Regions from separate parts of the Paenibacillus diazotrophicus genome, predicted to be linked through region 2. Evidence: predicted binding sites of a transcription regulator. Region 2 holds the regulator's gene; each other region holds the start of a gene.
The links. Region 2 encodes Rex, which represses fermentation and respiration genes when NADH is low (regulators of the CRP and FNR family bind a similar motif). Its sites were predicted from a motif close to TTGTGAAATATTTCACAA; they were not measured.

Region 1 (8,207 bases), on a different contig from region 2:
AGCCTCTCCAAGATTCAGAATATAATCCTCTGTATAGCCATCCCCATAGGTCAGCTTCATCCTGAACTCGGCACCATAATCCAGCTCGCCCTTTATCCGTTTGCTGCCGTTCATCGCATCTGCCATCAGCTTGATAAATGCAGGATCAGTAAAGGTCTTGCTCTCGAAAGGTCCATCCTGTACTTTACTGTCTGATAACTGATAGTCAAGGGTAATCTCTGAAATCCATTTCGCATTAATGAATCCAAAAGCATTCTGGCAGCCGCTCAGCAGAACAGCCAGCAGAACCGGAACCATAAGCAGTAGCCTTTTCATGGATTCCACCTCCAAATCCTTATGTATCCTCTAATTATATCAGTCTTGTGAACCAAATTACATTCTGTCGCTTTTGCAAAAAAAAAAAGAACCTGCAATGCCTGCAGATCCTTCCCTTTAAGTTTCTGATTGAGACTCCAACCTGTGCTTATCCCGTCCAGAAAAATCTCCATTATCATTTTATATCTGTTTCATCAACCAATTCTGTTTGCCTATTAATTTCATAAGCTCAAGCTGCTGCTCTCCCCACAGCATATCCTCTTCCTCATCCTTGACATAATCCTTGAAAAGATCGTAGGATATTGGATCGCCAATCATGGATTCAAGGACCTCGCCTACTTGGCCTAAGCCGCTTTTTGAAAGCTCCACATCATATTTAAGCCATTCTTCGATATCTTCGTATACCGGAACTTCCTTCACTCCACCGTTCTTGACGATGCCGCCTAGATCAATAATACGGTCAATAAATTTCTCGACAAACTGCATCTCTTCATTTGCGTGTTCTGCATATTTCTCTCCAAGTTTTGAAAAACCCTGGCTGGCAAAAATTCTGGACTCTATTCTGTGTCCTACTGACTGCTGCGAAAGTATAGTTACTAACATCTGGAATAAATCAATAGTTTTTTCATTTTTAGGCATAATAGATTTCTCCTCGTATACTATTTAATAAACAATTTTGTTTTTTACAATTATATTTTACGCAATCTATTTACATGTTTTAACTTACTGCTAAAGTTAATCACTGTCAAGAGTAAAGTCTAATTAACTTAGTATTTTCCCTCGTGTATGGAAAGCGGGGCCTTCAGCTCAAAACAAAAGGCCGATCCGTTATATCTCAACGGATCGGCCTAAGAAATTGGCAGACGATTATGTAATGAAGTACAGGCTGCCTGCTAAATTAGCTAATGGCTCCTACTGCTCTCAGCCAAGCATCGGTGATGAGTGCATGTCCGGCCGGCGAAGGATGAACGCCATCCGGTGCCCAGTACGCAGATTCTGCCTTCACGGATGCAGCAGCGAACAATCCATCGAGCGGAACCAGGGAAGCACCATACTCACGGGCCAGTTCACGCACCACATGGATTTTCGGGTCCAGATCCTGGCGCCAGCCTTTGCGGTCTTCAGGAACCGGCAGCACAAAAGGCTCAACCAGTACCAGCTTGGCATTTGTAGCTGCCAGGGTGCGATCGATCAGATCACGGTAGATGGCCTCGAACTGTGCAGCCGAAGTTTCCTCACCGGAATCAAACCAGCGCCAGGTGTCATTAATACCGATATAGATTGAGACTACATTCGGCTTCAGCTCAAGACAATCCTTGTCCCAGCGTTTCTGCAGATCAACCGCACGGTTGCCGCTGATTCCGCGGTTGATGAAGGTCAGCTTCTTCTCAGGATATAGCAGTCCAAGCCGTGCGGCTACCATCAGTGCATAGCCCACACCGAGCGAGGACGGATCTTCATAGTTGCGTCCCCAATCTGTAATACTGTCACCCTGAAATAAAATGATATCATTTTCTTGAAATTCCATACTGAAAAACCTCCTATGAAACATTACTTTTAGTATAAACATAGTTATTATAGCAAATGGATTGGAATGATAACATTCTGCATGAACGGAAGAGAGTATGGTTGTCCAATCCCGCTATTTTTTCTTCACAATATAATCAACGAATCCTTGTCTGATTCTTTGACCTTCAAAGATTCTCTCTAATACCCTGCTCTCTTTGTACAATATTTCCATGTTCTCAAAATACACATCCGGTTCATCTTCTTCATAATAGGAATGGATTACAGGATGATCATCTTCCATCTGCTCATATTGATGCTCACCTAAGGCTACACCTGTCCCGCAACGAAAATCTTTTGTGGTAAGAAAGTTTGCAAAAAGCAGGCCGTTTGGCTTTAGAACGCGTATCATTTCATTCATAGATTTTACAACATCTGTCTTCATCATATGAAATACGGAATTGTAAGAATATACAAAGCTGAATGATTCGTTATCAAACTTTAATTGTCTCATATCTCCATGCTCAATGTTCAAATGCTGACTTTTCCTGATTGCATATTGATTAGCTTCTTCTAATTGCTTCGTATTAAATTCTATCCCATGTGTTAAGTATCCATAATCTGAAAATAAGCTGAGAGGCGGACAATCTCCGCCTGCACCACAATCTAATACTGTCTTATCCATAGTAGTGTCATTACAATACATTACAAATCTATATAATGGTATTTGCTTAAATATTTCATTCATTGTATCTTCCCTTTCATAGTTTATTCAACTTCACCTTGGCGGCAGGCAGAGCTTCCTGAAGCTCCTTGCCTTTAGGTTTCAGTCCCCGATTCACCCAGCATAAGGCAGCTTCCAACTATTTACTATGTAAATTTTCACCATTATCCAATCCTGTTCCACAGCAAAAAAACCTCCAAACCCACCCGTTCCTTATATAGCATAAGGAACGGGATCGGCTTGAAGGTCATCAAAGAAATTCAATAAAGTCATAAAAAGAATATTAGTATGCCAGGCTGAACAATCCCTTAATGTGAGACAAATAACGGATATTGCTCGCTTCCTTCATAAGGGTTGCAGGCAAACCTTTGAGCGGAGTATTGCTGGCGCCAATAATCGCCACTCCGTCTTTGCGTCCCAGGCTGGCTAGGGTACCCGAGTTGATCGGGCTGAACGTTTCAGATGCGGAGTTATTCAGATAAGCATACAGATTGTAACCGATCAGCTCGCCCATCTGCCAGGCGATTTGTGCGGTCGGCGGATATGGACGTCCATCTGCTGCGAACACAACGGCGCTGTCCCCTGCCACAAAAACATCCTGATGTGAGGTCGATTGAAGGAAGTCATTGACTGTGGCACGGCCACGGTTCACTTCAAGGCCGGATTCCCCAACAAGAGGGTTGCCCTGAACTCCACCGGTCCATACAAAGGTATTGGCTACAATCTGCTGCCCATCCTTCAGATCAATCACATTACCCGCCACATTGGTTACAGGAAGACCCGTCAGGAAGGATACGCCACGGGCAGTCAGACTTGTTACCGCACGTTCAATCAAATGATCCGGCAATACCGGAAGGATTTTGGGTCCGGCTTCTACCAGCATCAGCTTGATATCGTGAGGATTTACCCCATACCGTTTGGTCAGCTTCGGCAGCACATCAGCAATCTCGCCCACTAGCTCGACACCGGTCAGCCCGCCGCCTCCAATCAGAATTGCCGCATCGGCAGGATTCTTCGTTTTGGAGTATTCACGAATGCGGTCTTCAATATGGGAATGAATTTTGATCGCATCAGCAGCGGATTTCAGCACCATGCTGTACTCTTCCAGCCCTGGGATGCCGAAATATGCAGTAGTGCTGCCAAGTGCAACAACAAGCGCGTCATAGGTGAGTGCTGTACCATCAGACAGCTGCACCTGCTTGTTATCGACGGAGAATGACTTCACCTTGGCTATTTTAAGATCAATGTCTTTTCCGGCAAAAAGCTTGGTGAGCGGCATGGCTACAGCTTGTTCCGATGCACTCCCTGCAGCCAGACGATGGAGCTCGGTAATAATCTGGTGTGTCGGATACTGATTGACAACTGTAATTTTGGCTTCTGCCTTACTCATATATTTACGCACGTTAATAGCACTCAGGAGACCGCCATAGCCTGCACCGAGAATCACGATATGTTTTGACATAATAATTTTCCTCCGTCCTTATTGATGTGGATTACGTTCGCCGCTGACCTGCAGATAAGCATTCATGAAACGAAGCATTTTTTGCATCTGCGGATCTTTAATCATACGCATCATACCGAACAGGCTGATCGTTTCACTGCTCTCATTGGCACGATCCTTGGCTTCGATCACAGTAGCTGCCATCGTTTTTACCCTATCTACTACCGGCTCAGCAAGCTCTTTGATAGCACCCACTGTATCATTCTTCAGCACATCATCGGATGCAACAGCCTGCACAAAATCAAGCGACTTGGATAAAGCACCAATCAGCTGCGTAATCTGGGGAAGCTGCTCCACCAGTGTGGTTAAGGACTCCTGCACCTCAGGCTTCAAGAGCTGATCCATAAGTTCTTCATTAATTTTTGATTGCGTAATGGTTTCTGACATAATGAGCGCTCCTTTACATTAGCTTTATTTCATATAGAAATGGGACGAAATGATACAACTCATAATCAATGTGATTATTATAACATTCCTCATGTAATAAATGTCACAATCTTTTTGCCGGAATAGCCCCATTTTGTGATTAAAATCACTTCTATTCTTCGGATTTCGATAATTCCCTCTATTTCATAAAAAAATTTAGTACCGTATTACATTTAGTCATTGACGAAGGGAAAATGCCATGGTATGTTTAGTAAGTAACAAATAGTAAGTATATTTATTAATATTAGCTATTTATAATTATTAACTACTACATACACAATGGAGGAATGAACATGGGCACTTTTTCAGAATTGGTTCAAGCACGCAGATCAGCAAACAACTTCGTAGAGGGCATCAAGATTTCTAAGAGTGAACTGGAGGAAATGTTCTCGCTGGCCCGTCTAGCCCCTTCAGCCTATAATCTGCAGCACGCCCATTATAAAGTAGTCGCTGATGAAGACTTGAAAGAAAAAGTCCGCGAAGCCGCCTATGGCCAGTACAAAATCCATACAGCATCCGCCGTCATCGTTGTACTCGGAGACAAGAATGCGTATCTGCAGGCACCGGAAATTTATAGCGGCCTAAAAATGCTGGGAGCGATGAGCGAGGAAGAATATGAAGGAACCATCGAAGCCATCAATGGCTCCTACATTGGAAATGATGCTTTTCAGCGCGATGAAGCGATCCGCAATGCCTCCCTGTCAGCGATGCAGTTCATGCTGATCGCCAAGGACAAGGGCTGGGATACCTGCCCGATGATTGGTTTTGATCCTGAAGCCCTCAAGGCGACTCTGAATTTACCGGATCATATGGTGCCGGTCATGATGATTACCATCGGCAAAGACAATAAGCACAAGATCAGACCCCGCGGCTACCGTAAGCCGATTAATGAGTTCGTTGAGTTTTTTGAGTAAACAAGACGTACCCAAAAAGAGCCATCCGGGCAACCCGGATGGCTCTTTTTGCTTAAACATAACACTGCGGCAATCCCCAAGCTCTACACTCTGCGGAAGCGCCACAGGACACTTTGAAAATCACCGTGTAACGCAGGTAGCGGCAATCCCGCATACATCAGATGGTCGCCCCCATATACGCCTCCGCCTTCCAGCCATTCATAATCTGCAGCCGGATCAAGACCCTTAAGACGCAAGTGGTATAGCTTATCATTGGGCTCAGCCAAGGTGCGGACATAGACGACCACAGCTTCCGACTGATCCTCCGCCGCAATCAGCCACGCCGTCTCATTCCCTTCAAAAGGACTACGAAGCCGGTACTGCTCTCCAAACTGGACAAGCGTACGCAGTTCTTTGTAGAGCGCCACCTGCGCTTTTACCGCTGCTTTTTCTTCCTCTGTGAACTTCGTCAAATCCAGCTCATAGCCGAAATTACCCGACATGGCCACATGTCCACGGAGTTCGAGGGATGTGTTACGCTGCACCTGATGGTTCGGAACCGCCGACACATGGCTGCCCATGGCGCTCAGCGGATAGACGATACTTGTGCCGTACTGGATTTTGAGCCGGCTGATGGCATCGGTGTTGTCACTCGTCCAGGTCTGAGGCATATAAAAGAGCATCCCGGGATCAAAGCGTCCCCCGCCTCCGGAGCAGCTCTCGAACAGCACATTCGGGAACTCCGAAGTGATTCGCTCAAGCACACCATATAGACCAAGCATATAACGGTGTGCTGTTTCCCTTTGTCTCTCCGGTGGCAGCTGTGCAGATCCGATCTCTGTCATATTACGGTTCATATCCCATTTGACATAGGTGATCGGCGCTGACCGCAGAACGGCCGCGATCCGGTCACCGATCGCCTGGCAGACATCCTCGCGTGAGAAGTCCAGCACCAGCTGCGTACGGGCCAGCGTTCTGCGGCGGCCCTGCACATGGAGGCACCAGTCCGGATGCTGCCGGTACAGTTCACTATCCGGCGAGATCATCTCCGGTTCAAACCACAGTCCAAACTGCATGTCAAGCTGGTTCACCCGCCGGGCGAGGTCCTCTAATCCTTCAGGCAGCTTGTTCGGATCAACCACCCAGTCTCCAAGTGAGCTGCGGTCATCGTCCCGGTGACCGAACCAGCCGTCATCCAGGACGAACAGCTCCATGCCCAGCTCGCTGCCGGCCCGGGCGATATTTTCAATCTTATCGGCAGTGAAATCAAAATAGGTAGCCTCCCAGTTATTCACAAGCACAGGACGTGTACGGTCACGGAAGGTACCGCGGGCCAGCCGCGTACGGTACAGCTTGTGATAGGTTCTGGACATCGCGCCAAGGCCGGCAGCAGAGAAGACAAGCACTGCCTCCGGGGTCTGGAAGGATTCTCCCGGCTCAAGCAACCAGTTGAAATCAAAGGGATTGATGCCCATCGACAAGCGGGTTGTCTGATACGGCTCAACCTCAACCTGAGCGGTAAAACTGCCGCTATAAACCAGGCTGACGCCATATACCTCCCCCTGATCTTCGTCTGCCCCCTTCGATAGAAGGGCTATGAACGGGTTATGGGCATGGCTGCTTGCCCCTCTGCGGCTCTCTACGCCTTGCATCCCTGATGCAAGCGGCCTGCGTTCTACATAACGTTCTCTTGCCCATGAACCTGACAAGTGCAGCAGATCATAGCTGGAATCCCGCAAGTCTACACTCATACTGAGTCCGCGCAGCAGCTTCAGCTCCCCTGCACCTTCATTCACAAAACGAACAGATCGCGTAATCGCATTCAATTTATTAAATACAGTGTAACTGAGTATGATCCGCAGCCCGGCTACGCTATCAAGCAGTTCAAGCTCCAGAGTCTCCGCTTCATCCTCATGCTCGGCATAAGTCGCCGGGAGGCCTTCAAGTGCGGGTTTGCCGCTGTAGATCCGATGGGTATCATATACGGCCTCGGAGGCCGTCGTTCCGCCAGGTGCCTGAATCTGGTAGGCAGGATGGCGGAAATCCCCGACACCATACGAAGGATATTCCTGCGAAATCGTATCATAGGAGATGGACATATCCTCAGGGTAGGGGCTAGGTGAGAAAGAGCAACGCTCCGTCCGCTGGAGAATAGAAGACAATGCGGTTGGTCGAATGGCTCTGCCCCAATAGACATGAGCTGGGACTCCTGTCGGAAGCAGCTGGATAACATAGCTGGTTGCACGGCTCTGAATGTGAAATATACGATCTTCTGAATGATACTGAATTCCCATTTGATCCTCCTAAAATTGTGGGCGAAGCTTCGCAGTAATTGTTCCAACTTGCACCCGGAAGCATCCGCCTGTCTGGATTTGTTAGTGTTTCATCCCCGCAAAAAACTCATTAAATAAGCATAAATTTCATTTTTGTTAGCAAAATCCATATGTAACTTCAATGAAACGGGCTTATTCCGCAAGCAAAGGTTAAATTTTGTTAGCGCTATCTTAGTATACTATGAAATCGTTTCGATTTCATTAGTGCCAGCGGTCATTTTGCATACTGCAGAATGACGATAGCCGCCCGTTCCCTCCGCTCCGCATCCTCACTCTGCAGTGCGGCCTTCAATACAGCGAGCGCTTCGGCAAGCATTTCCCCGTCCACGTTTCCACCTGTTTTCTCGCTGGCCTGGCTTTCTATGGTTGACTCTGTGATCCATAGATCAAGTCTGGCACCAGGCAACGGCCCTGAGTATTGCGAGACAACCGCATCCTCCATTAACCACTCTCTCAGCGCGTGATGAAGCATTGCAACAGGAACGCTTTTGAGCCAGGTTACTCCCCGT
Region 2 (8,207 bases):
GGCGCTGGAAGAAGGAACCGTGAGAACGGTGGAGGAAGCACGGACGCTGCTGGTCTCGATTATTTCTTCTTCGCCGCTTGCGGTCATCGATTATGTGGAAATTCTCTCCTTTCCGGGCCTTGAATCTTTGGAGGACGGGGCACTGCTTAGCCATGCTGAGGGAGAGGTTATTATGGCACTCGCCGTGAAGTTCGGCAGAACCAGGCTGATCGACAATAATGTATTTATTCCTAAGGAGGTACTCGCTCTTGTTTAGACATATGATGAAATCCAAAATCCACCGTGCCACTGTAACGGAAGCTAATCTGAATTACGTGGGCAGCATTACCATTGATGAGAACCTGATGGAGGCAGCCGATCTGCTCGAAAATGAAAAAGTGCAAATCGTCGATAATAATAACGGTTCCCGTCTGGAAACCTATGTCATTCCCGGCCCCCGCGGCAGCGGCGTGATCTGTCTGAACGGAGCTGCTGCCCGGCTGGTTCAGCCTGGAGATACCGTAATCATTATCTCTTATGGCATGTTGTCTGCTGAAGAGCTGGCTACACATAAACCAACAGTTGTATTCGTGGACGCAGATAACAAGCCGGTTAAACTGGCGGATCATGAACTGCATGCAACCATTGCCTAAAGCTTAAGTCATGCAATGAATGCCAGGGATGAAGCGGCCCGTACTTGTGAAAAATGAAGGCAGGCAAGCTTAAGCTGATTTCATTTTCAGTAAGGGTGGGATGTCCCGTGTTTCAACATTTATTTGCTGAGATGAACAAGATGCTTCAGGAAATTACCGCCGACTTCCCTACTGCGGAGGGTACCCGCCGGAATGACCTTTTATGCAAGTACAATATGCTCCACAAGCTTAGTGACGAGGTTATGGATGAATGGCTATCCTTTGCGGAGAAGCTGAGTGATTTCCGTCAAAATGCTGACTTTACTCTGCCTTCCGAAGAGGAGATTCCCCAGGCAGAAGCACCTGAGCTTTTTATGGACTCTTTTGTCCGTGGCCAGGGTTACTACAAGCTGCTTATGTACCGGAAATGCATCGAGCAGTTCAAAGATGTTATCGCCCGATACCCGGACAGTCTGGCAGCTCGCCTATATTTGGCAATGGCTTATCTCCAGGAGGAGGAATTAGACGTTTCCTGGAGTCATCTGAATCACATGCTTGCCCTGATTCGTGAGAAGAAACTCAAGGCTATGATCTACAATGCCCTGGGCTGCATCCGGGCCTCCCAGGAGCGCTATAGTGAGGCTCAGGAGCTCTTCAGCCTCTCCTTGCAGCATGATCCCCAGCTTGCTGAGCCAAACGTCAATTTGGAGGTCTGCCGCAGGCGGGGAGGCAAGCTGCAATTCGGGCACCAGCTGGTTTCGCTTTTATAACCATTATTCCTCCATTAAAGCGATGTATCCCGCTAACCCAGGGGTGTACATCGCCTTTTTTCGTAACTTCTGTTATGCTGATAAGGAGTCTCAAGTGAAAGGGATTAGAACTTATAATGAAATTTGCCGTGCTTGATTTTGAAACTACGGGAACCCAATCCGTGGGTGAGATCATCCAGGTTGGCCTTGCCATTATAGAAGAAGACCGGTCTATTTCCCGGGTGTACGGTTCCTACGTCAAGCCCGGAACACCGATCCCCCCGTTTATTACAGGATTGACCGGTATTACAGACAGTGATGTGCAAGATGCACCTGAACTGGATGAGATGATGATGGAGCTTGTCCCCATGCTCGATGATGTCGTTCTGGTTGGACACAATGTGGCTTTTGATTTTCATTTTCTGCAGAATGCGCTCGACCGGTGTGGCTATTTGCCGTTCCAGGGCCGGATTCTGGATACGATTGATTTTCTTAAAATATGCTTTCCGTCATTGACCACTTACCAGCTCGGTGCGGTAAGCACCTATTTCGGCCTGACACATGACCGTCCGCATCAGGCAGACAGCGACGCCCATGCGACTGCACTTGTGCTGCTGAAATGCCTGGAGGAACTATACAGCCTCCCTCTCCTGACTATCCAGCGGCTGAATGAGCTGTTTGCAGACGAGGACAGTGATCTGGCCTGGTATTTTGACGGGCTGCTTCGTGAACGGGAAATGGAGACCTTCCAGCCTGAAGGAGAACTTACTTTCTACCGTCAGCTTGCACTGGCTGTCGGGGATTGGTCAGAGTTGTCCCCCCCCCGTGAGGAGGGAACTGGCAATCCTCTGCAGAATATTACCTTTGAGGAATTTATGGAAGAGGTGACTGTGCGGCTGAAGGAGACTTTGCCCCAGTACGAGAGCCGTGAAGCCCAAGAGATTATGATTCACGAGGTCATGGCGGCCCTTGAGGGTGACAAGCATCTCTTGATTGAGGCAGGAACGGGTACAGGTAAATCGCTGGGATATCTGCTTCCTGCTATTTATCACAGTGTGCGCTCAGACCAGAAAGTAATGGTGAGCACACATACCATCAACCTTCAAGACCAGCTGCGTGAGCGCGACATCCCGCTATTGACGAGTGTCGTGCCGTTCCCGTTTAAGGCTGCAATCTTTAAGGGAAGAGGGCACTATTTGTGTCTGCGAAAGTTTGAACAAAGAATAAACAAAAAGGACTTTACAAGTCCGAGGGAAGAAGCGCTTACTGCGGCACAAATGATTGTGTGGCTGACGCAGACCCAGTCGGGTGATGATGAGGAGCTGAATCTGAACGGCAGAGGCGGTGATTTCTGGGAGACTGTGGCCAGTGATACGGACTCATGCCTTGGACGATCCTGCCCCTGGTTCCGCAAATGCTATTACCACCGGGCTAAGCACGAAGCCGGGATTGCGGATGTCGTAGTGACCAATCATTCCAAGCTATTTGCTGACGTCAAAGCGGGGCATCAGCTGCTTCCAGCTTATGAGCACCTTGTTATTGATGAGGCCCATCATCTGGAGGATATTGCAGGTAAACACCTGGGCATGCAGATGAAATACTTTACCGTAGCCCATACGCTTACACGTCTCTATAAGGACAGCCGGAGCGGCCAATTGCCGGCTCTGCGTCAAACACTGCAGTCTTCAGGCAGTGAGCAGGCGGCGGAATGGAGCGGGGTGATCGACAGAATCTACCCGGATTTGCTTACGGTTAAGGAATCGTGGGACACGCTTAGCGACAAACTGTTTGCCCTGCTTCCAGAACGTAGTGATGCCGCAGCCGGGGAGGCCGGACAACTGGTAGCACGTTTGCTGCCAGGCAAGAAGCCCAAGGATTGGGAAGAGCTGGCTGCGCTTGAGAACACTCTACATCTAAGTCTTAGTGAAATTATCCGCAAGGGCGATAAGATGCTAAGTGAAATGCGTGAATCGGAGAGCCAATCGTCATCGGACAGTCTGGTGACGGATATCGGAGGGTTGTTCAAGGATTTAGCCTCCATACGGGAGCAAGTGCGGTTCTTCATGAACCTGAACGACGAGAATATTGTCTACTGGATGGAAGGCAGCGGTAACTATCGCGGGAAGTCGCTGCAGCTCTATGCGGTGCCAGTCGATGTCAGCGCCCAGCTTAAGGAGCTCTTTTTTGATAAAAAGAAAAGCATAGTCCTTACCTCAGCTACTTTGTCCGTTGATAAGTCCTTTCAATTTATGATTGACAATCTGGGACTTAGTGAATCCGCAGAACAAGGAAGGCTGATGACAGCTCTGCTCCCGTCGCCGTTTAAATACCGTGAACAGGCTCTTCTGGTCATCCCGCGTGATTTCCCCAGTGTCAAAGGCAGCGTGGGCGATGCCCGTTTTGTCGATAAGCTGGTGCACTCATTGGCTGAGGCAGCTGTGGCAACACGGGGGCGGATGCTTGTACTTTTCACTTCTTATAAAATGCTGCGCCAGGTCTATGATCCTCTGAAGGAGGCACTCCTCTCTGAGGATATCACTGTACTGGGGCAGGGAGTGGAAGGGGGCAGCCGGAGCAAGCTGATCCGGCGTTTTCAGGATAGTGCAGCTTCTGTGCTCCTTGGAACCAGCAGCTTCTGGGAAGGTGTGGATATTCCCGGGGAGGCTTTAACCTGCCTTGCCATTGTCAGATTGCCTTTTCAGCCGCCGAACCATCCGCTTGCGGAGGCTAAGGCTGAACTGCTTCAGGCTCAGAAAAAGAACCCGTTTATGAAGTTGTCAGTCCCCCAGGCCGTTATTCGTTTCAAGCAGGGTTTCGGACGTCTGGTGCGTACTGCGCAAGATCGGGGTATTGTTATTGTATACGATACAAGGGTTATTGAATCTTATTATGGAAAGTACTTTCTCTATTCGCTGCCTGGACCCAAGATGGAACATATGCTGACAGATCAGATGGTTCCGCGAATTGCGGAATGGCTGGAAGACGGCAGTGTATCTTAACCTGCAATCATTTCTATTATAGTCAAAGAACAACAAAACTCCGTTTTCTTGGCGTCCGGTTCTGCTGTGACGCCGGGGAATGGACTAAGCTCACAAAACTTGGTTTATGCTTACGAAGTAAGTTTTGTACGAAGTAATATTATGATGCAATGCTCACAAAACTTTTAGGAGGAGAAAATATGAAATCGGATAAAATATCGGAGGCCGTGGTACGCAGACTTCCAGTGTATCTGCGCTTCCTGAACGATCTCCTGAAGCGTGAAATCTCCACCGTATCTTCCCAGGAACTGGGACAAAAGCTTGAACTGAATCCAGCCCAAATCCGCAAGGATCTGGCTTATTTCGGGGATTTCGGCAGAAAGGGTATCGGTTATGATGTCTCATACCTCATTGAGAAAATCCGCCATATCCTGAAGCTTGACCAACAGATCAACGTGGCGCTGGTGGGGGCAGGTAATCTTGGTCACGCTCTCTCTAATTACAATGCCTACTTGAAGGACACCATGAAAATCACTGCTGTATTTGATTCCTATGCTCCCAAGGTGGGGCAGCAGATTAACTCACTTACCGTGCAGCCCATGGAAGAATTGGGAAGCACAATCCGTAAGCAGGGCATCCGTATTGGAATTATTACGGTACCGGATAGCGAAGCGCAGAACGTTGCCGATATTCTGGTCGATTCAGGCATTGAGGCCATTCTTAATTTTGCACCGGTGATCTTGAAGACCCCGTCTAATATCAGGGTTCATGCCGCTGATTTTACTACTGATTTGCAGAGTCTCGCCTATTATTTGCATGATGGAAAGGACGAAGTGGAAGATGCACAGCAATAAGATTGTAATTGTAAACGGCCGATTTCTGGTTCCGGGTACTGAGACACCAGTACTAAGCGGCTATATGACTATAGAAAAGGATATCATCACATACATAGGAGAAGCCAAACCTGTCATTGAAGAAGGTACGCAGACTATTGACGGAAGCCGCCTGCTGTTCATGCCGGGGCTGGTCAATACCCATGGTCATACAGCAATGTCGCTCCTTCGCGGATACGGTGACGACATGGTCCTTCAGAATTGGCTGCAGGAGAAAATGTGGCCAATGGAAGAAAAGTTCACCGGAGACGATGTTTTTTGGGGAACCTCATTGTCTGTACTGGAAATGCTGAAGGGCGGCACAACCACCTTCCTGGACATGTATGATCATATGGACAGGGTTGCCGAGGTTTCAGAACAATCGGGCATGCGTGCTGTACTTATGCGCGGGGTTATCGGACTTTGTCCGGAGGATGTGCAGAACCATAAACTGGCAGAAGCGATAGCCTTTGCCCGCAATTGGCATGGCAAGGCGGATGGAAGAATCACGACAATGATATCCCCGCATGCCCCTTACACTTGTCCTCCTGAATTTTTCGTAAAGTTTGTTCAGGCTGCCCATGATCTGGACCTGCCTATGCATACGCACATGTCGGAAACCCGGCGGGAAGTTGAACAGAATGCGGCGGATTACGGCTTGCGTCCTGTTGCACATCTGGAGAAGCTGGGGATGTTCACCCGCCCGTCGCTTGTGGCTCACGGAGTTCATTTGAATGATGAAGAAATAGAGATTTTAGCCCGCTACAACGTAGGGGTATCGCATAATCCTGGCAGTAACTTGAAGCTCGCAAGCGGGGTAGCACGGGTACCGGAGCTGCTGCGGGCGGGAGTCAAGGTATCGCTGGGCACGGACGGTGCTGCAAGCAACAACAACCTGGATATGTTCGAGGAGATGCGCCTGGCTGCTCTGATCCACAAAGGTGTGAGCGGAGATCCGACAGCTGTACCGGCACCGGAAGCATTGCTGATGGCGACCGAATATGGTGCACAGTCCATATTCCTTGGCAATACAGGACGGCTGGCTCCAGGGATGAAGGCAGACTTCATAGCTCTAAATATCGACCAGCCCCACTTCCTTCCGCATACGGATTTGCTTTCCCATGCCGTCTATTCGGCAAGTGCCAACGATGTAGAACATGTATGGGTGGACGGCAAGCAAGTGGTGAAGAATGGTCAATGCCTGACCTTGGATGAGGAGCTTATCCGCCGCAAGGCGCAGGAGACCTTCGAGGGCCTGCTGAAACGGTAAATGAACAGGATCAATGACGCATCCAGAAGAAAGGGAGCTGCACTTTGAAGAAAAGAAGAAAATGGCTTCTGCTGGGGATCCTCCTGGTTCTGCTCCTTCTGTTCGGACTAAGCCAGTTCTATGCTTACGTGATGAAAGACCAGTGGAACGAACGCAGTGCAGCCAGAGAGGTTGCTGAAGCAAGGGCAGGGCTGACCAAGGTAACCAAAGCACAGAAGTCCGTCTGGGACGAAAATTCGATATACTGGGTGCTCACAGGACGTAATGCAGCTGGAACGGACCTTATGGTATGGGTGCGTTTTACCCGGGATGGCAAACCCGCCGGAGGCGACAACGATGTGTATGCGGAAGAGTTGTCCAAGGGCATGTCGGAGCAGAAAATCCGCTCCGTCATAGCAACGGATCTGCCGGGAAGCAGCATTGAACGGCTTTTGCCCGGAGTGTATAACGGAGAATATGCCTGGCAGTTATTTTACAAGCTGGAAGGCAGGTATTATTACAAGTTTTACCGATTTGCCGATGGCAGCGCGATTGGAGACGGCTACAGCTTACCAAGCCGATAAAGTGCTAGAGTAGAATATCGAGCGGGTAGATAGTAATCTGTCTACCCGCTTTTTTGTATATGGGGAAGATGAAAGATAGGCTGTATTAACGGATATATCAGCCGATATATACTTTTGATGAAGACATAATTATAACTTTGATATAAAAAAACAAATAGTATCCAAAGAAAAAAGACCGCAACACTAAATGTTGCGGTCTTTGGTGTCGATATAAGGGGAAATGAGCTGTCAGTATGCCCAGAAATTAGTACTGAAAATTTTAAATATATTCACACTTTTCTTCGAAATCGTATATACACCTATGATATACTACTACTTGTACTAAGGCATGCTAAAGAGCATGTCAGTCTCGGAAGAGCGGTAGACACGCTATTTCATATCTATTCTATTATGTAACTTGTTTTTTATTATTGAGAGGAGGACGTTTCATGAAGCTACGCCTTATGCCTGTACTGCTAACGTCTTTGCTGTCTGCTGCGTTGCTATTCGGAGGCTGGTATTCCTATCGGGAGTTCGCCGTGCAGGAGCCGCTTCGGAAGATAGTATCTGCTTATGAGGGAGTGAATGATTCCCATATCTCTATTAAACGTAATGAGGTTACTTTGAAACTTGATTTGAAGCCGGGCACAAAATTACGTGAACTTGTTCAGTACGTAAATACTGAGGGAAGATCGGCTATTAACGGCCGGGCACTAAAACTGGATGTGGAGCAGCATTCCAGTCAGCTTCTGGATGAATATTGGGATCAAGCGATGTTCTCGGTTGCTGAAGCGATGGAGAGCCGTAAATATACATTAATTCCTGCGAAGTTGGATGAACTGAAATCTCAGAATCCCAGTTACAGCAGTGTGGTCGCTACAACAGAGATCGATGATAATAACGTATATGTGAGCCTTAGCGACGGTAAGGAAAGCAAATTCATTATTTTACCACGCGCAGCGGCAACGATGGGAGTGTGGAATAATGCCTAAGTTTTGGAAAGAGGTAGTCATCGGATTTGTTCCTGTACTGATGATTTTTATGGCGTTTATCGGCATTAATATTTTTCCGGTTATCATTGCGGCCGGTATGGTTGGCGCACTGCTCCTTATTGCACATCTGCGCGGCGGATTAACAGTGAATGCCGGAGGAGACAAAAAACGTAAGAAGAGCGGCCCTTCGAAG
Region 3 (8,207 bases), on a different contig from region 2:
TCCAACGCCTACAGCAGGAGCGTATGTCCATAACTTTACCACCAATGGAACAACTAGCAGCTTCTTCAATATTCAAGGGAATCTCTCAACCACCAAGGGGACTGTGGTATATAATGGCCTGACCCTAACCCAGTGTTTGAAAATCGAGAGTTCAACTAGCATTGGGTTCACCGCCGGCAAAGCCTCAACCTTAACTTTAGTGTTCAACACAGCAGATGGAACCGCCATCAAGGTGGATGGAACAAGTTATCCCATCACGAACGGCATTGCCACTGTCTCTCTTACGGCAGGTGCACATACGATTACAAAGGATAGTACTACGAACTTGTATTACATGAAGTTGGAGTAGATAAGTTACTATCCTGACCCAGTGATAAAGAGTAAAACGAAAGACACCTCCAGGGGTGTCTTTTTCATGTATAGCGCACAGGCGTTACAATTTTCGATCTTTTTTTACAAGAAACAACATAATAGACAGAATTATTGGTAAAGTTTATAATAAATTGCGGTACTATGTAGTAAAAGATGCCAAAATTGGTGTCTCTTACTTTCGCGCACTAATAAATACTGGGGGGTTTATAAGAATGAAGTTGATTCAAATGAGAAAATCGGTCTTTATTTCATCGATCGTAGTTTCAAGTCTACTGTTTGGCTCAGTAGGAGTATTCGCAGGAACTGGTGTTGAGACGATCAAGGCTAAATTGAACCACGATATTAAGTTTCTTCTTAACGGTGCTAAGTGGACTCCGAAGGATCAATCGGGTAATAACTTGTCCGCTTTGGTATATAACGGTTCTACATATGTTCCTCTAAGATCTGTTTCTGAAGCGCTTGGAGCAGAAGTTGATTTTGATGCATCCTCACTAACTATTTCTATTGATGGTTCAGATAATAGCGGGATTCCTTACAATGATGCTAGTACGGCATCGACTCCACAACAACCTGTTACCCAGGCTCCTGCAAACACACCGGCTCCTACAACTGCACCAAGTCAATCCACTACGACGGCTTCAACCAGCAATGGTAAAACCTTTGGTTCTGCAATTTCAATTGGCAAATCTGTTTCATATGATGACCCTTATAGTTATGATGGTTTTGCATACACTGGGAACTATACGGTCTCCGTAAGCTCCGTAAAGTCAATTTCAAGAAGTGAAATTGCAGCGCTTGGTTTCAGGGAGCCGGAAGCAAACGCTCTAATTGATTATAAGTTGGCTAAGGTTAAGATTGTTCTGAAGAACGGTAAGCTTATCTCATATGGTAAACACGAAAGTACATATGTTGATGTTGCTCTTATGCCAAACCTCTGGGGTTCTAAAACTTCAGACGGCAACAGTATTATCGGTGTAACGGATTATGGGTTCACTGGTTCCTTAAGGGAAGCTCTCCAAGACGCAACTAATTTCAAAAAGCTTGAGTCGGGTCAAAGCTACAGCTACAGTGCTGAAGGACTGGTAATCGTACCTGTAACCAAGGGGTTGACGAACTATCTAACCCTTCAACTCAATAACACTGACGACTATGCCAACTCTTTCTTTTACTTCAAGCTTGAGTAGCTAAGGGAAAGGACACCTTTCGGGGTGTCTTTTTTTTGTCTACTCCGCATGATTACGCCTTAATAACTTGACTTTCGCAGAGTCAAAATTGACTTGGCAGCAGATGGAGCCAAGATTTAAAAGAAGAAATCGAAAAAATGAAAGAACGCTACTGACATACTGTTGTCAGTAACGGGATGTATTATCAAGATATACAAAATGAAAGTGAGGTTATTTTACAGGACTCAAGATACGAATACTGCGTTATGGTTATGCCGTGTGGTGTTTTCGGCTCATGTCAGTATTACCATTTATGCTAATAACCATAAACAACCCCATATACAAAGGAGAACATTATATGTCAGTAATTGGACCCGACTTCATTTCACTTCAAGTGAGCGATCTTGAAGGCTCTGCGGAATTCTATCAAAACTATCTCGGACTGGTCCGCTCACAGGCGGGACCACCTCATGCTGTGGTCTTTGAAACAAAGCCTATTGCATTTGCTCTTCGTGACCTAATGCCAGGAATAGAACTCGGTTCAGGGACTCAGCCTGGACTTGGTGTTGCTCTGTGGCTTCATGCCCCTGATACGCAAGAAATCCACGACAAGCTTATTGCAGCAGGCGTAAAGATTACATCCGCACCAATAGATGGGCCATTCGGGCGAACCTTTACATTTGCCGACCCAGATGGTTACCTAATTACCCTTCACAGTAAAGCCTAATACGCAAATGTATCTAGCTCGATAATAGTGATAACTTCCTCTGTCACAGGGAGCTAAGTGATTATTACAATATTAAGACCGTGTTCCTAAACGCGATATGCTCCCCATACGGTAGACAGGTGAAATAATAAACCCTGTTACTGTGAGGGGAGTTTTTTCATGTCAGTCCACGAGCCCGCCCCTGTCCACATTACTCTGTATGATCCCTCACTTAATTATGTTATATTTATTATTGTTATTTAGCTCTTTACAGTTCTGAAGAAGGAGTACCCCATGACCCAATTTGTCTATAAGCAAATTATTGATGATCTCAAAATGAAGATTTTTGCGGGAAAGTTTGCCGATATGAGACTACCGGATGAGCGCAGTCTTAGCGAAACCTACCAGGTAAGCCGAAGTTCCATCAAACGCGCACTGATGAAGATGGAGAACTCGGGGATTATTTTCAAAAAACGGGGTTCAGGCACCTTTATCAATCCGTTATACATAAAAAATGAATCGATCTTTAATTACGAGGGCTCGAATCTGGGGGTCACCGACAACTTTCAGATGCATGGCAAAAAGCCTAAGGTGAAAGTGCTGGATTTCGAGGTGATCCGGCCTACGGAAGAGCTGCAGCGGGATCTGTTCTTGCAGCCCCATGATTTTGTGTACAAAATCGTGCGCCTTCGCTTATTCGATGACGAGCCGTTCATGATTGAGACGGGCTTTATTCCGATCAAGATTGTCCAGAACCTGGACCAGACGATTATCGAAGGATCGATCTTTCATTATCTGGAGGAGTCGCGGAATCTGGCGGTGACCAAGTCGTTTTTGTCTATTTTTGCTGAGCCTTCGGGTGCTAATGATCAAGAATTGCTCCATCTGCAGGAGAATGAGCCTGTAGGGATTATGGAGGGGATTTTCTTTCTGGACAATGGGACTCCCTTCGAATTCTCTCATATGCGGTTCCACTACAAATATTTGAAATTCAACACGTTTGTATCTGTACAATAACGTTCTAACGATCAGGCCGGGGAGCATTCCCTGGTCTTTTTTTTGTGTTTTTAAGTGCGCATACGAATATACATATAGTTACATATTTATAAAAATAAAGATCTTTTTGTTAGTGATTAGCTGCGTTATTCATACTATGTTCAAAATTTCACAAAATTGGACCGTATCAATTGTTAAAATGATTGAATTTTATTAGCGCGGCGGTATGATGTAATTGTAGAAGTAATTATGTTCAGAAAACAGAAAAAAGGAATAGGAGTGGATTGAAATGGGATTATCAACTTTACCCGTGGATTATTCATCTAAAACGTATTTATCCAAGCTAGACGCTTACTGGCGTGCGACCAACTACATATCGGTAGGACAACTGTATTTGAAGGATAACCCGTTGTTAAGAGAACCATTGAAGGACGCAGATGTTAAGATTAAGCCTATCGGACACTGGGGAACGATCCCAGGCCAGAACTTTATTTATGCCCATCTGAACCGTGTCATCTCCAAATATGATCTGAATATGTTCTATGTTGAAGGTCCAGGTCATGGCGGCCAGGTTATGGTATCCAACTCTTATCTGGATGGAAGCTATACGGAGATCTACCCGGAGATTACACAGGATATCCCTGGTCTCAAAAAATTGTTCAAACAGTTCTCATTCCCTGGTGGTGTGGCATCCCATGCGGCTCCTGAAACTCCAGGATCGATTCATGAAGGTGGAGAACTTGGTTACTCCCTGTCCCATAGCGTAGGTGCCATTCTGGATTATCCGGATCTGATCTCGGCAGTAGTTGTAGGCGATGGTGAGGCTGAAACCGGACCACTGGCTGCTTCCTGGCTGTCCAACCGGTTCATCAATCCGATTACAGATGGTGCGGTCCTGCCGATTCTGCACTTGAACGGATTTAAGATCAGCAACCCAACCATTCTGTCCCGTATGTCCAAAGAAGAGCTAACCAATTATTTTACAGGCATGGGCTGGGAACCATTCTTTGTTGAAGGCGAGAATCCTGATCTGATGCACCCGCAAATGGCGAAGGTTCTGGATACCATTATCGAGAAAATTCAGGCCATTCAAAAGAATGCGCGTGAAAACAATGACACTACCCGTCCGGTATGGCCGATGCTGGTTTGCCGTACTCCTAAAGGCTGGACTGGTCCTAAGGAATGGGATAAAGTGCCGAACGAAGGCTCTTTCCGTGCCCACCAGGTTCCGATTCCAGTGGATCAAAAGCACATGAAGCATGCACCGGCATTGCTTGAATGGCTGAACAGCTATAGACCTGAAGAATTGTTTGACGAGAATGGCCGTTTGAACGCAGATCTTGCTGAAATCCTGCCTACCGGCGACAGACGTATGGGAATGAACCCTGTAACCAATGCCGGCAACTTGATTAAAGACCTGCACAAGCCGAATTTCCGTAACTATGCGCTGGATAATTCCGTGCCGGGTCAAGTGATTGCACAAGATATGGCTGTGCTGGGCAAATACCTGAAGGAAGTTGTCACTCTTAATGAAGAGAACCGCAACTTCAGAATTTTTGGACCGGATGAAACCATGTCAAACCGCCTGGGTCCTGTGTTTGAAGTAACCAAACGCCAATGGATGGATTCCATTAAAGAACCACAAGATGAATTCCTGGCACCTTATGGCCGTGTAATCGATTCGCAGCTATCCGAGCATCAAGCGGAAGGATTCCTGGAAGGTTATGTATTGACTGGACGCCACGGATTCTTCGCCAGCTATGAAGCTTTCCTGCGTGTAGTAGATTCGATGATTACCCAGCACTTCAAATGGCTGCGCAAAGCGACAGATCAAAGCTGGCGTACAGATATTCCGTCCTTGAATGTTATTGCAACTTCAACAGTGTTCCAGCAGGATCATAACGGCTACACTCACCAGGATCCAGGATTGCTCGGCCACTTGGCAGACAAGAAACCGGAATTTATCCGTGAGTATCTGCCGGCTGATGCCAACACCTTGCTGGCTGTCTTTGACACCATCTTGAATGACCGTCAGAAGATCAACTTGATCGTGTCGTCCAAGCATCCGCGTCCGCAATGGTTCTCGGCTGATGAAGCGCAGGAACTGGTGGATAAAGGACTTAAGATCATTGACTGGGCAAGCACAGACAAAGGCGGAGAGCCAGATGTAGTTATTGCTTCGTCCGGTACAGAGCCTACTATGGAGAGCTTGGCAGCGATCTCCATCCTGCATGAGAAATTGCCTGATCTGAAAATCCGCTATATCAACGTGGTAGATCTGCTGAAGCTGAGAAGTCAGAAGCTGGACCCTCGCGGTTTATCTGACGCCGAGTTTGATCAATTTTTCACAAAGGATAAACCGGTCATTTTCGCATTCCATGGCTATGAAGGCCTGATCAAAGATCTGTTCTTCGACCGCCACAACCATAATCTGCATGTACATGGCTACCGGGAGAACGGCGATATTACCACACCATTTGATATGCGCGTACTGAATCAGATGGACCGTTTCGACCTGACGAAGGAAGCTGTTCTGAGCTTGCCGGATGCCGGTAAATACCAAGCAATCGCCGACGAAATGGATGCTATGGTGAAGAAGCATAACCAATATATCCGTGAAGAAGGTATCGATCTGCCAGAAGTAGAGAATTGGGTATGGAAGGCTTTGAACTAAAAGCATAAGCTACTCTATAAGGGATGTCCTGAAGGTCATGAAAATGGCTGGGGGCATCCCTTTTTGTATGAAGAAATATTAGATATCGATTGCTGTTCATAATCAGCTTTTGGACTTCGACTTCCCATCTTCCAAGAGGGGTGATCCCTCTTCAAGCTTCGGCTTACTCTCCGCCACTCCGGTTCTGCTGTTCTCCATCTCCGTAAGATGCTTCCAGTACCGCTTGGGCATCAGCGAGGAACGAAGGCGGTCGTTCTTGCGCTCGCGGATGCCGATGGCGTTGTAGAATCCTTGCCATAGGCGGCGGTATTCTTCTTCTGCTGCATCAGGTGCAGGCGGTACCCATTCATCGAGCGGAATAATAGCCTGCTGTCCAGGCTGGTGGATAAGGGCCATGCGGTGGGTTGCGTCGTAGATCATGAAGCTCTCGCCATGGAACCGGTCGCAGAAATGATCCTGAATGACAGGCAGCACGAAGCCTTTGGGCTCAATGACTGCCGCCATAACTGGTCCATATACGGAGAAACGCACAAAACCCAGATACAGGTGAGCTTCCCGATGAAGCTGCTGGACTGCCTTCCGCAGAGCGTTCACCGTATCATCGGCAAGCATATCCATCACCTTACGGCCATGAGTGAAGCCGAGATATAGGAAATTCAATAGAAGCAGCTCCCTGTCCGGCACGCAGGACCAGAATCCAAGACGAACCCACTCCTCTGCCTCCGGGCAGATGCGAAGCGGGATGGACTTCAGCACCCGTTCTGCCCTGCTGATGTCCGTATCAATCCATTTGGATTCCAGCAGCAGGCCTTGGTCTTCATCATCCGAATGTATAGCGAGCGGGGTTTCTTTCCATTGATAGCTCTCAAACACACAGCACAGCAGACCTTCAAAGCTCCCGTCGTAGGTATAGGCCAAAGCGGCTGCCTTAAACATCAGGGCCATTCGCCTCCCTTAGGGGCAGCAGCCCCTGTTGTCAGCACAGCCTTACCGGCAGCGGGAGCAGCTGAGCCTGCTGTCAGATAGGAATCGTCAAATAGAGTGAGCTGCTCATACTGTGGCGGCTCGACTCCGGCGAGCTCCTGTCCGGACATGAGAGAGCGGAGCAGGGTGTGCTCGCCTACTTTTAAGCCTTCCAGCATTTTTCCCTTACAGGTTATGAAGAATTGGGCACGTTTAAGCACTACACCCAGCTTCTTCAAGGCAGCGAAGTCCAGGGTTCCGGCCCGGCGTGCCTTCACAATCCGCTGAGCACTCCTTACCCCGATCCCGGGCACCCGCAGCAGCTGCTCATATGGGGCACGGTTGATCTCAACCGGGAATTGCTCGCGGTGATTCACCGCCCAGCTGCATTTCGGATCCAGCAGCGGATTGAAGTTGGGAACGGCTTCATCCAGTAATTCATGAGCCTGAAACCCGTAGAAGCGCAGAAGCCAGTCAGCCTGGTAGAGGCGATGCTCCCGAAGCAGCGGCGGTTTGGTATCCAGAGCAGGCAGAAGTGAATGCTCGATTACAGGGGTATAGGCAGAGAAAAAAACGCGCTTCAAGCCGTACTTCCGGTACAATCCTTCGGTGAGGGTCAGAATGCGGTAGTCCGTATCGGGTGTAGCTCCGACAATCATCTGGGTGCTCTGGCCGGCGGGGGCGAAGCGGGGAGCGTGGTTATATTTGACGAGATCCGAGCGGTTCTCGTTGATCTTTTCTTTGATCAGGGACATGGGCTTCAGAATGGAGGTTTTGCTTTTGTCAGGGGCCAGCAGACCGAGGCTTTCTTGGGAAGGCAGCTCGATATTGACACTCATGCGGTCGGCCAGCAGGCCAAGTCGGGACAGCAGTACTTCATCTGTACCGGGAATGGCCTTCACATGGATGTAGCCTCCGAACTGATAAGTGTTCCTTAGCAGATCAAGAGCGGCAATCATTTGTTCGGTTGTATAATCGGGACTCCGCATAATACCGGAGCTGAGAAATAAGCCTTCTATGTAATTACGGCGGTAGAACTGCATGGTCAAGTCTGCAAGCTCCTCCGGTGAGAGTGCGGCCCGGGGTGTGGCGTTCGATTTACGGTTCACGCAGTACGCGCAGTCGTATACGCACCCGTTAGTCATTAGCACCTTAAGCAGTGAAATACAGCGTCCATCGGCTGCGAAGCTGTGGCAGATGCCCATGCTGACGGCATTGCCCATGCCACCGGACTGGCTCTTGCGCTCGGAACCGCTGGAGGTGCAGGCTACATCATATTTGGCCGAAGCCGTTAAAATTTCAAGTTTCTCCATCATATCCACGCAGAATCCCC
Region 4 (8,207 bases), 240 kb from region 2:
TCAGGATAGATCATGCCAAGATAATAGTTCACTGCCGGACGACATTTGGAGCAGCCTTCGGCTTGCTTCCAGTCCAGTACATTCATGACTTCTTTGGTTGTCTTCAGCCCTTTAGAGGTGATTTCGGCTACGATCTCGTCCCTGCTCAGGGTGGTGCAGCCGCAGATTCCCTGCTTGGCGCTCTGCTGGAAGCTGTCCCCAAGGACAAATTGCAGGATTTGTTCCACTACAGGTTTACAGCCGCCGCAGGAACGGGTAGCCCCGGTGCAGGCCTTGATCTCATCCACAGTGGTGAATCCATTCTCCGTTACGGCATCGACAATGGCTTTTTTAGTCACACCGTTACAGCCGCAGACGATCTCTTCATCGGCCATCGTTTCCACCGACAAGCCCTTTTTGGCTCCGCCTCCACCGCAGCAACCAGTACCCATAACTTCGCCGTAGATCTCATCCGTCATTTCCGAACCCTGCTTCACCAGCTTCTGCAGATTGGCTGATTCCGTGACATCGCCGAAGAGTACGGCCCCAACAATGGTATTATTCTTGAGCAGAATCTTCTTGTAGGTCCGTTTCCATTCATCTTTGGAAGAGATGACGGTATGTTCTGGAGTTTCCGTGAACTCACCGGCAGAGAAGACATCCACTCCGGAAATTTTCAGCTTGGTGGCTACGACAGAACCTTCATACGGCTGAGTCGGCACATTGCACAGATGTTTGGCCAGCACCATCCCCTGCTCGAACAGCGGTGCTACCAGACCGTAACAGGTCCCTCTGTGTTCCGTACATTCACCAACGGAATATACACCTGGCATCGAGGTTTGCAGATAATCATCGACAACAATCCCGCGATTCACCGTAATACCGCTTTCTTTGGCAAGCTGAGTATTCGGCTTAATTCCTACTGCCATCACTACAAAATCTGCCGCCAGCTCTGTTCCGTCACTGAAGCGTAATCCGTTCACACGTTCTTCTCCGGTCAGCTCTACAGTCTGCTTACCCATAGCAAACTTCACACCCTGACGGGCCAGTTCCGCCTGAAGCATGGAGGAAGCTGTATGATCCAGCTGACGCTCCATCAGATCCTCCAGCAAATGTACAACCGTAACATCCATACCGAGATTCACAAGTCCCTTAGCCGCTTCCAGTCCCAGGAGTCCGCCCCCGATAACCGCTGCCGTACGGTACTGCTTCGCTGCTGCAAGCATCGCATCGCAATCCGCGATATCGCGGAAGCCGACTACACCTTCCTTGTCGCTTCCCGGTACAGGTAGAATGAACGAGTTCGAGCCTGTGGCGATTATGGCTTTGTCATAGGCAACTGACAGCCCATTATCCGTGATAATCTGCCGGGATGCTTCATCAATACGGATAACAGTAGTTCCTGTATGCAAAGTAATATGATGATCCGCGTACCACTGGCGGTCATTCAGGACAATATCCTCCATCGTCTTGCTGCCTTCCAGAACATATGACAGCATAATGCGATTGTAATTGGGATGTGGCTCACTTCCGAATACAGTAATATCATAAGCGCCGCCAAGCTTCAAAATCTGCTCGATTGTGCCTACCCCTGCCATACCGTTACCTATGAGTACTAGTTTTTCTCTCTCCACTGTCACTGTAATGACCTCCTTCAAGCTCTGAACTTCCTCACAACATACTTTATAGTGAAATTATACTGTTTAAATTTGAAAGGGATTTGTGATTGTAATCACATTATTTGTGAAGTATTTCACATAATTTCTTAACTGCTTCCCCATACGTTTGGATACAAAAAAATCGCCATTTCCCCTATGTCGTAAAACTAGGGAAAATGGCGAAGTGATCTTAAATTTAACGCAGTACCAGCTCAACCTCCAGAGTATCCTGGGGTCTAAGCTTCATATCAATCCCGGTGTCCAGCAATTGCTTCCCATTAACCTTCAGCGTCCATGCCTCCTTACTGAGCGGCTTGTACTCCATGATGCTGATTATTGTTTTATTGTCCTCGGAGAGCTGTACCATTCCGCTGGTCTGCAGCACACCCCGGACAGACAACTCTCTGGAATAAGGCAGCACGTAAGAATGCGTCATCTGTGGCTGCTCACTGCCACCGTTCACCGTGAAAATAACCGGCTGCAGCTCGGCCCCGCTTGCTGCTGGGATTGCTTCAGCAACAATGCTATCCACGCGGTCAACGCGGGTGTTCCAATCCGTTATTTTTTTGCCGTTCAATTCAATCTCCCAGACCCATTCCGGGCTTAAAGATACTTTGTTGACTGCCAGGATATTGTAGCCGTCATCCGCAAAGGTGACTACCCCACTTCTCTTAAACAGTTCAATAAGCGTCAATCCTTCTGTATAGGCCTCGCTTAGCTGCCTGCCCGAGCTTGAGGCAAGCTCACTGTTGCCGACCAGAACCGAAAGCGCCGGTCCGGCATTACCGGTTCCTGCATTGCTGCCATCGGTCTGGGACTCCAGAACTGAAGAGCAACTGCTCAAAGCTGCCATGATCATCATTCCCAGCAAAATACGCCACACCCACTTCGCGGACATTCCCGGCACCGCCTTCTCCCGCCAGCTTCCAGCCTTCTACTGCTGCTCAGACAGGTCTTGATTATGTACATAGTCTTTTTAAGAATAACGTAAATGGGTGCGGTTCTCAAATATTCCTGGTCCCAGCCCATAAAAAAAGTCCCCGAAGGGACTTGTAAAACCGATAATCCTCTATTGGTAACGCAGGAAGAGAATGTTGTTCTCCAGATGCACGTGCTCAAAGGTCATTCCCTCCAGCTCCTCAAGCCGGGCATAAGTGAGACGGTAGGTGGTGCAGGCATGCTCCGGCGGGGTGAAGTCCCCAGTAACTCTCCGCAACTCGCGCAAAATGTTTCCCGCCCCGTCATGCTCTTCTTCCAGTGAATGCAGAAGTCCGCGCAGTTCAGTCAACCCTTCTTCGCTTGGATTCTTATCATAGGCCAGCATTTTGGGGAATTCGCTCTCTTCTTCCTTAGCTGTGTGCTCCAGCAATTCTTCACGCAGCGTATGGAATAAGCGGTAAACCTCAGCCAGGTGCGGAGAATCTTCACCATGAACGCGGAAGACCTTCGTTACATTCTGGGCGATAAGCGGTAACTCTTCGCGCAAATATCTGTGATGCTTGTTAATAATATAATCTACCAGTTCTTCCGAAGACGCTTCATTCCAGGCCGTATCTTCTTCAAGCACCGGATGTTCGGCATATAGTTTGTTCAGATCCTGAATAACTGCATCCGTATCCAGTCCTTTTTCGGCAGCTACCTCTGCCAATGGTTTCGCGCCTCCGCAGCAAAAGTCAATCCGCTGTGCCTTAAAGTAATCGGCTGATTTGGGGAATTGCAGGACGATATCTCTCACCATGGCTTCACCGGTGAAATGAATGGATGGATCTGTCATTGTATTGTTAAATTGTTTGGCCGTCATAAGGGGCCCTCCCTTGGGTTGTTGGTATAGGTTTCTTGTACCTCTATACCTTAACGCCAGCAGGGGAGACAGTTTGTGATTGTACGCACTGAATATAAAAAATTTTAATGAACTGGTGGAACTAGGAATGCCTACAGTACATACAGTCCGTAAGGGCCCAAAGGAAGGACAGTAGAATCATTGCACCGTGGCCCGCATATACGTCCGCTTGCCCTGCGCATCCTTCAGATATGGTCCCAGCCCCGCAAAACGTGAGTGGTCCACATAGACCCCAGTCATCCACCGTCCTTCAGTCAGGCCTCCATTCCACTGGAGCACCAAATCGGGAGCGGCGATCCATTCCTGATACACCCGGATATTTGACTCCTGGTATACTTTGCAGCGTTTGCCATTCTGGACCAGAGGATGATTGCTTAGATAAGTCGGTACGAAGTACGTGGAGATCGTATCCAGATCCGCCTCATCCAGAAAAGAATCCTCACCCAAATAGGGCTGGAAGAGTAGCGTACTTTCATACATCGACCAGATCACTGCCTGCAGCACCATACTTTGGCGGATGCCATTATGGAAGGTAAACCTGCGGGGATTGCCAGATGATAGAATAGCCGGACCAGCTGAGGGCTCAAGACAATGGCGCTCACAGCCGATACATTTCCAGCCAGCTGGGCTTTGTATCCACTTTTGAAAAACACTTCCGCTATCGTTATCCCCCTTGTATAAAGAGGAGATGATGTCATAAGGTACCCCAATCCATGCGTTCCACAAGGTATCGGGAAGATGGCCGTGAAGCATGAACAACACTTTGTCGTAAATAAGCTGCACTCTGATCGAAGCACTCTCCAATTCGGCGACATCTTTTTTTCCATAGGTTATTTCCCGGGAAAACAAGGTGGTTGTCATCTTCCTCGCCTCCTAAAAATTGTTTTAACATAGCTTCCTGAATTCACTTCGGACAAAAACTCACATCGAAAGCATATTCTTTATTTTGTTAGCGTTACCATAATTATAGAAATCGCTAGGCAAAATACAGCAATGGCAAGGGGAGGGGCAGCAACTTTTTTCTATTATATTATATTCTGCCGCCTTACGTGCAATTTATTTGCAATTTAAAATGAAAAAGCCCCTCTCTCCATCAGGAAAAAGGGGCAGCTACAGGGTGTAAGGGCAGGGTCTACTCGACCCAGCTCTCCGCCCAAGACTGAATCTGCTGCATGACCGGCTCCAGCGCACGGCCTTTGGTTGTCAGTTCATACTCGATGCGTACGGGTGTTTCCGGGTACACATGGCGTACCAGAATCCCTTCACACTCCAGGTCCTTCATTCGTTCGGACAACATCTTATCGCTCATTGACGGGATCAAACCGGAAATATCTTTGAAACGCTTGGGTCCGCTCATCAATGTCTGAATAATAAGTCCATTCCAACGTTTACCTAAGAATGAGAAGGCCGATTCGAATCGAGGGCACATCGTCAGCTGATGTTCTTCCATTATTCTCACCTCTCACTATTAAAACTTACAATAAGTTAGTATATATAATTTTAACACATTTATAACACATTGAACATCGTTTGGCAAAAAAAAGTTCATTCGCCCGTATCTTGCTGCGGTTTCCTGCTGGCTATAGCCTCAGTCACCACATAAGCAAGGTCATCATTGCTATATAAAGACAGGACTCCAAGCACCGTATCGTCGGAGATAAAGCCAGCTTCATCCATAGGTACAGTCAGTGACAGCGCGTGGCTTAGTGCTGCATTCCCTTCTTGCTGCGGATAAGCCTGAAGATACAGCGCATGCGGGTCCAGCTTGTTATTCACACACCATTGGGCAAAAACCAGGATCATCATTTCTTCATCCCGCTTGTAGCTCTCTATGATCTGCTCTTCCGTTGATTTGCGGTAATCCTCCATGTGGTTCCTCCTTTCTACTCCATAGTCAGTCGGTAAGCTTCGCCGCCAGCTCATGACTGGACAGGAGCGCTGATGCCGCAATGCCGCATTGCTCGGGTGTGTCCAAGCTGCTCAAAAAATGATTCACCACACCGCTAAATCCACGCCGCTCCAGCACTGTATCCCAGCTTCCAAAATTCTGCGTACGCGGCAATGTGCCTTTCTCATATAAGGTTGCCCGTTCCATGTCCACAACTTCCACAGATCTGCCGTTACCGTGCAGTTCCAGCTTCTCCATATCTGCCCCGGCTTCACGCACCATGCTGTACATTCCGGTCACACCGTTATTCCAGCCCAGAATCCCAGAGGCTTGAAGTAGCCGTCCAGATTCGTCGGACTGCAGATGGCCCCGCAGCAGTTCGGCATCCCCGCCGCATAACCAGAGCAGCAGATCCAGCATATGGATCAGATCATCATGAACGGTCTCACGGCTGCTGCCGGCTTGCAGCTTGGTCCGGTGCTTGAAGGCGTGACAAGCGCTGATGCCGCCTGCTTTCTCCAGCCAGGCTTTGGCCGCCGTATACATCGGTGCGTAGCGCCGGTTGAACCCTACGCCCAGCAGCAATCCCTGATCTTCGGCAAATCCGGCCATCCGCCGGGATTCCTCCAGATCATAGGACAGCGGCTTGTCCACATACACCGAAACTCCATGACTCAAGCATTTCATTACAATATCATAATGCGTAGGGGTAGGGCTATGCACAAATACTACATCCGGCTCCCACGACAAAAGCTCATTCAGATCCGTAGTGCCTCTAGGGAACCGGTAGGAATGAACTGCTCCCTGTACGGTGGCCGGCGAATGGCTAAGCACACCGACTACCTCCGCATGATCATGACGGGAAAGCAGAGGCAGATAGACTTTTCGGGCGATATCACCGAGGCCAACCAGCGCCACTCTTTTGCGTTCTGTACTTTTCATAGGCGTATCTCCCTTGGCTGTAAGGTTTTCCTTTTCCTTTTAGACGTATTATATCGTGACAAGTCGCGGTGACCAATGATCTTTGCTTCATTAAATACTAATTATTCAGTATGATGAGAGGAATGAACGGAAGAAAGGGCATAATAGAATGAGAAAATGGCTGACTGTACTGCTGTATGTTTCGGGAATATTCCTTACGTTTATCTACAGATATGACATTCTGGCCTGGCTAAGGCAGGATCATAATCTGTTATTGGGCTTTGGTGCCGCTACTGTGCTGGCAATGTTCCCCCCGGTGCCTTATAAGCTGATTATTGGAATTTACGGGTATGCCTATGGAAGTCTGACTGCGGCCGTGATGTGCTGGAGTGCCTCTACTCTGGCAGGAGCGATCATCTACGGTATTGTTCAATATATGTTCCAGGAAAAGGCCAGAACCTATTTGGCCTCAGTACCTGCCCTGGATAAATTCACAGCTGCCGTACAGCGCCGGCCTTTTGCAGCGGTGGTGCTGGCCCGGCTGGCACCTGTCGTTCCGCAGATGGGGGTAAATATCTATGCCGGCGCTGCCGGGCTACCCTTTTGGAGCTATCTGGCAGCATCCGGACTTGGCAAAATCCCTGCAATTGCTTTATACGCTTTTCTCGGCGGACAGATGCTCCAGCATCCGCGAAGTGCGTGGATAGCTATACTGGCATATGTGGCTGTACTGGCGTTAGCCATTTTATCGCTGCGCCCACGATCCTTCAGTTCGAAGAAAGACTGAGCCGCCAGCTGGCAGGCGGTTCTTTTTTGTTTTATAATTACATTGTGATCTATTTAATTGCAATCTATGAATGGAGGGATATACATGAGTGATGTTCAATCTGACAATATAAGCAGTAAAACTGAAAAAGCCACGTTTGCCGGGGGCTGTTTCTGGTGCATGGTATCTCCTTTTGAAGATCTGCCAGGGATTGTTGAGATCGTCTCAGGTTATACGGGCGGACATACGGTTAACCCGACCTATGAAGAGGTTTGTTCGGAAACCACAGGACATGTTGAAGCGGTCCAGATTACATTTCAACCCGATATTTTTCCATACACCAAACTGCTGGAGCTGTTCTGGCAGCAGATTGACCCTACGGACGCAGGGGGGCAATTCTATGACCGGGGCACTTCATACGGAACTGCCATTTTCACCCATTCCGAAGAGCAGCGGGAACAGGCTGAGGCTTCCAAGGCGGAACTGCAGGCTAGCGGACGTTTCTCTGCTCCCATTGTGACGCCGATTCTTCCGGCCAAGCCTTTTTATCGGGCTGAAGAGTACCATCAAGGGTATCACCATAAGAATCCTGGTCACTATAAGCGTTACCGCAAAGGCTCCGGCCGTGATGCTTTTATCGAGGACCACTGGAAGCACAAGGAAGAGAAGCAGAGCCTCAAGGAACGTCTGACTCCGCTACAATATGAAGTGACCCAAAACAATGCAACCGAATCCCCTTTCCGCAACGAATTCTGGGATCATCACGGGGATGGCATCTATGTAGACATCGTATCCGGTGAACCGCTGTTCAGCTCCCGGGATAAATTCGACTCCGACTGCGGCTGGCCCAGCTTCACCCGTCCGATCCGTGACTATTCAGTCAAAGAGAAAACAGATCTCAGTCATCTGATGATCCGCACCGAGGTTCGCAGCAAAACAGCCGATTCCCATCTGGGACATGTATTTAATGACGGCCCCGGACCAAGTGGTCTGCGCTACTGCATTAATTCAGCGGCCCTGCGTTTTGTTCCGAAAGAAGATTTGGAAAAAGAAGGCTACGGCGAATATCGTGTACTGTTCCAGCATGCTTAAATAGCGGTGGTAATGTCCGCACAGCTTCATATCAACATCACAAAGCCTCCAAACCCGCGAACA

Region 1: the regulator Rex is predicted to act here: its motif matches at 4,525-4,542, upstream of ACAN54_RS05680 (helical membrane plugin domain-containing protein).
Region 3: the regulator Rex is predicted to act here: its motif matches at 3,395-3,412, upstream of ACAN54_RS27945 (phosphoketolase family protein).
Region 4: the regulator Rex is predicted to act here: its motif matches at 1,721-1,738, upstream of nirB (nitrite reductase large subunit NirB).

Annotation. Positions count from the first base shown of each region.
Region 1 covers NZ_JBGJZN010000001.1:1,243,462-1,251,668, forward strand. Annotated here, with positions in the region: gene ACAN54_RS05655 (YhfM domain-containing protein) at 1-315, opposite strand, end outside; gene ACAN54_RS05660 (ferritin-like domain-containing protein) at 496-954, opposite strand; gene ACAN54_RS05665 (SGNH/GDSL hydrolase family protein) at 1,214-1,843, opposite strand; gene ACAN54_RS05670 (class I SAM-dependent methyltransferase) at 1,958-2,569, opposite strand; gene ACAN54_RS05675 (NAD(P)/FAD-dependent oxidoreductase) at 2,829-4,007, opposite strand; gene ACAN54_RS05680 (helical membrane plugin domain-containing protein) at 4,026-4,433, opposite strand; gene ACAN54_RS05685 (nitroreductase family protein) at 4,766-5,386, shown strand; gene ACAN54_RS05690 (alpha-galactosidase) at 5,470-7,659, opposite strand; gene ACAN54_RS05695 (hypothetical protein) at 7,913-8,207, opposite strand, start outside.
Region 2 covers NZ_JBGJZN010000008.1:309,507-317,713, forward strand. Annotated here, with positions in the region: gene panC (pantoate--beta-alanine ligase) at 1-256, shown strand, start outside; gene panD (aspartate 1-decarboxylase) at 249-632, shown strand; gene ACAN54_RS26030 (tetratricopeptide repeat protein) at 740-1,381, shown strand; gene dinG (ATP-dependent DNA helicase DinG) at 1,498-4,359, shown strand; gene ACAN54_RS26040 (redox-sensing transcriptional repressor Rex) at 4,539-5,192, shown strand; gene ACAN54_RS26045 (amidohydrolase) at 5,179-6,480, shown strand; gene ACAN54_RS26050 (cell wall elongation regulator TseB-like domain-containing protein) at 6,525-7,043, shown strand; gene ACAN54_RS26055 (hypothetical protein) at 7,472-8,014, shown strand; gene ACAN54_RS26060 (AAA family ATPase) at 8,007-8,207, shown strand, end outside.
Region 3 covers NZ_JBGJZN010000011.1:73,181-81,387, forward strand. Annotated here, with positions in the region: gene ACAN54_RS27925 (pectate lyase family protein) at 1-349, shown strand, start outside; gene ACAN54_RS27930 (stalk domain-containing protein) at 585-1,556, shown strand; gene ACAN54_RS27935 (VOC family protein) at 1,894-2,262, shown strand; gene ACAN54_RS27940 (GntR family transcriptional regulator) at 2,536-3,258, shown strand; gene ACAN54_RS27945 (phosphoketolase family protein) at 3,527-5,911, shown strand; gene ACAN54_RS27950 (TIGR03915 family putative DNA repair protein) at 6,014-6,856, opposite strand; gene ACAN54_RS27955 (putative DNA modification/repair radical SAM protein) at 6,847-8,187, opposite strand.
Region 4 covers NZ_JBGJZN010000008.1:73,706-81,912, reverse strand. Annotated here, with positions in the region: gene nirB (nitrite reductase large subunit NirB) at 1-1,619, opposite strand, end outside; gene ACAN54_RS24860 (hypothetical protein) at 1,834-2,535, opposite strand; gene ric (iron-sulfur cluster repair di-iron protein) at 2,707-3,438, opposite strand; gene ACAN54_RS24850 (hypothetical protein) at 3,616-4,338, opposite strand; gene ACAN54_RS24845 (winged helix-turn-helix transcriptional regulator) at 4,610-4,927, opposite strand; gene ACAN54_RS24840 (hypothetical protein) at 5,023-5,346, opposite strand; gene ACAN54_RS24835 (Gfo/Idh/MocA family protein) at 5,372-6,307, opposite strand; gene ACAN54_RS24830 (TVP38/TMEM64 family protein) at 6,456-7,073, shown strand; gene msrA (peptide-methionine (S)-S-oxide reductase MsrA) at 7,158-8,144, shown strand.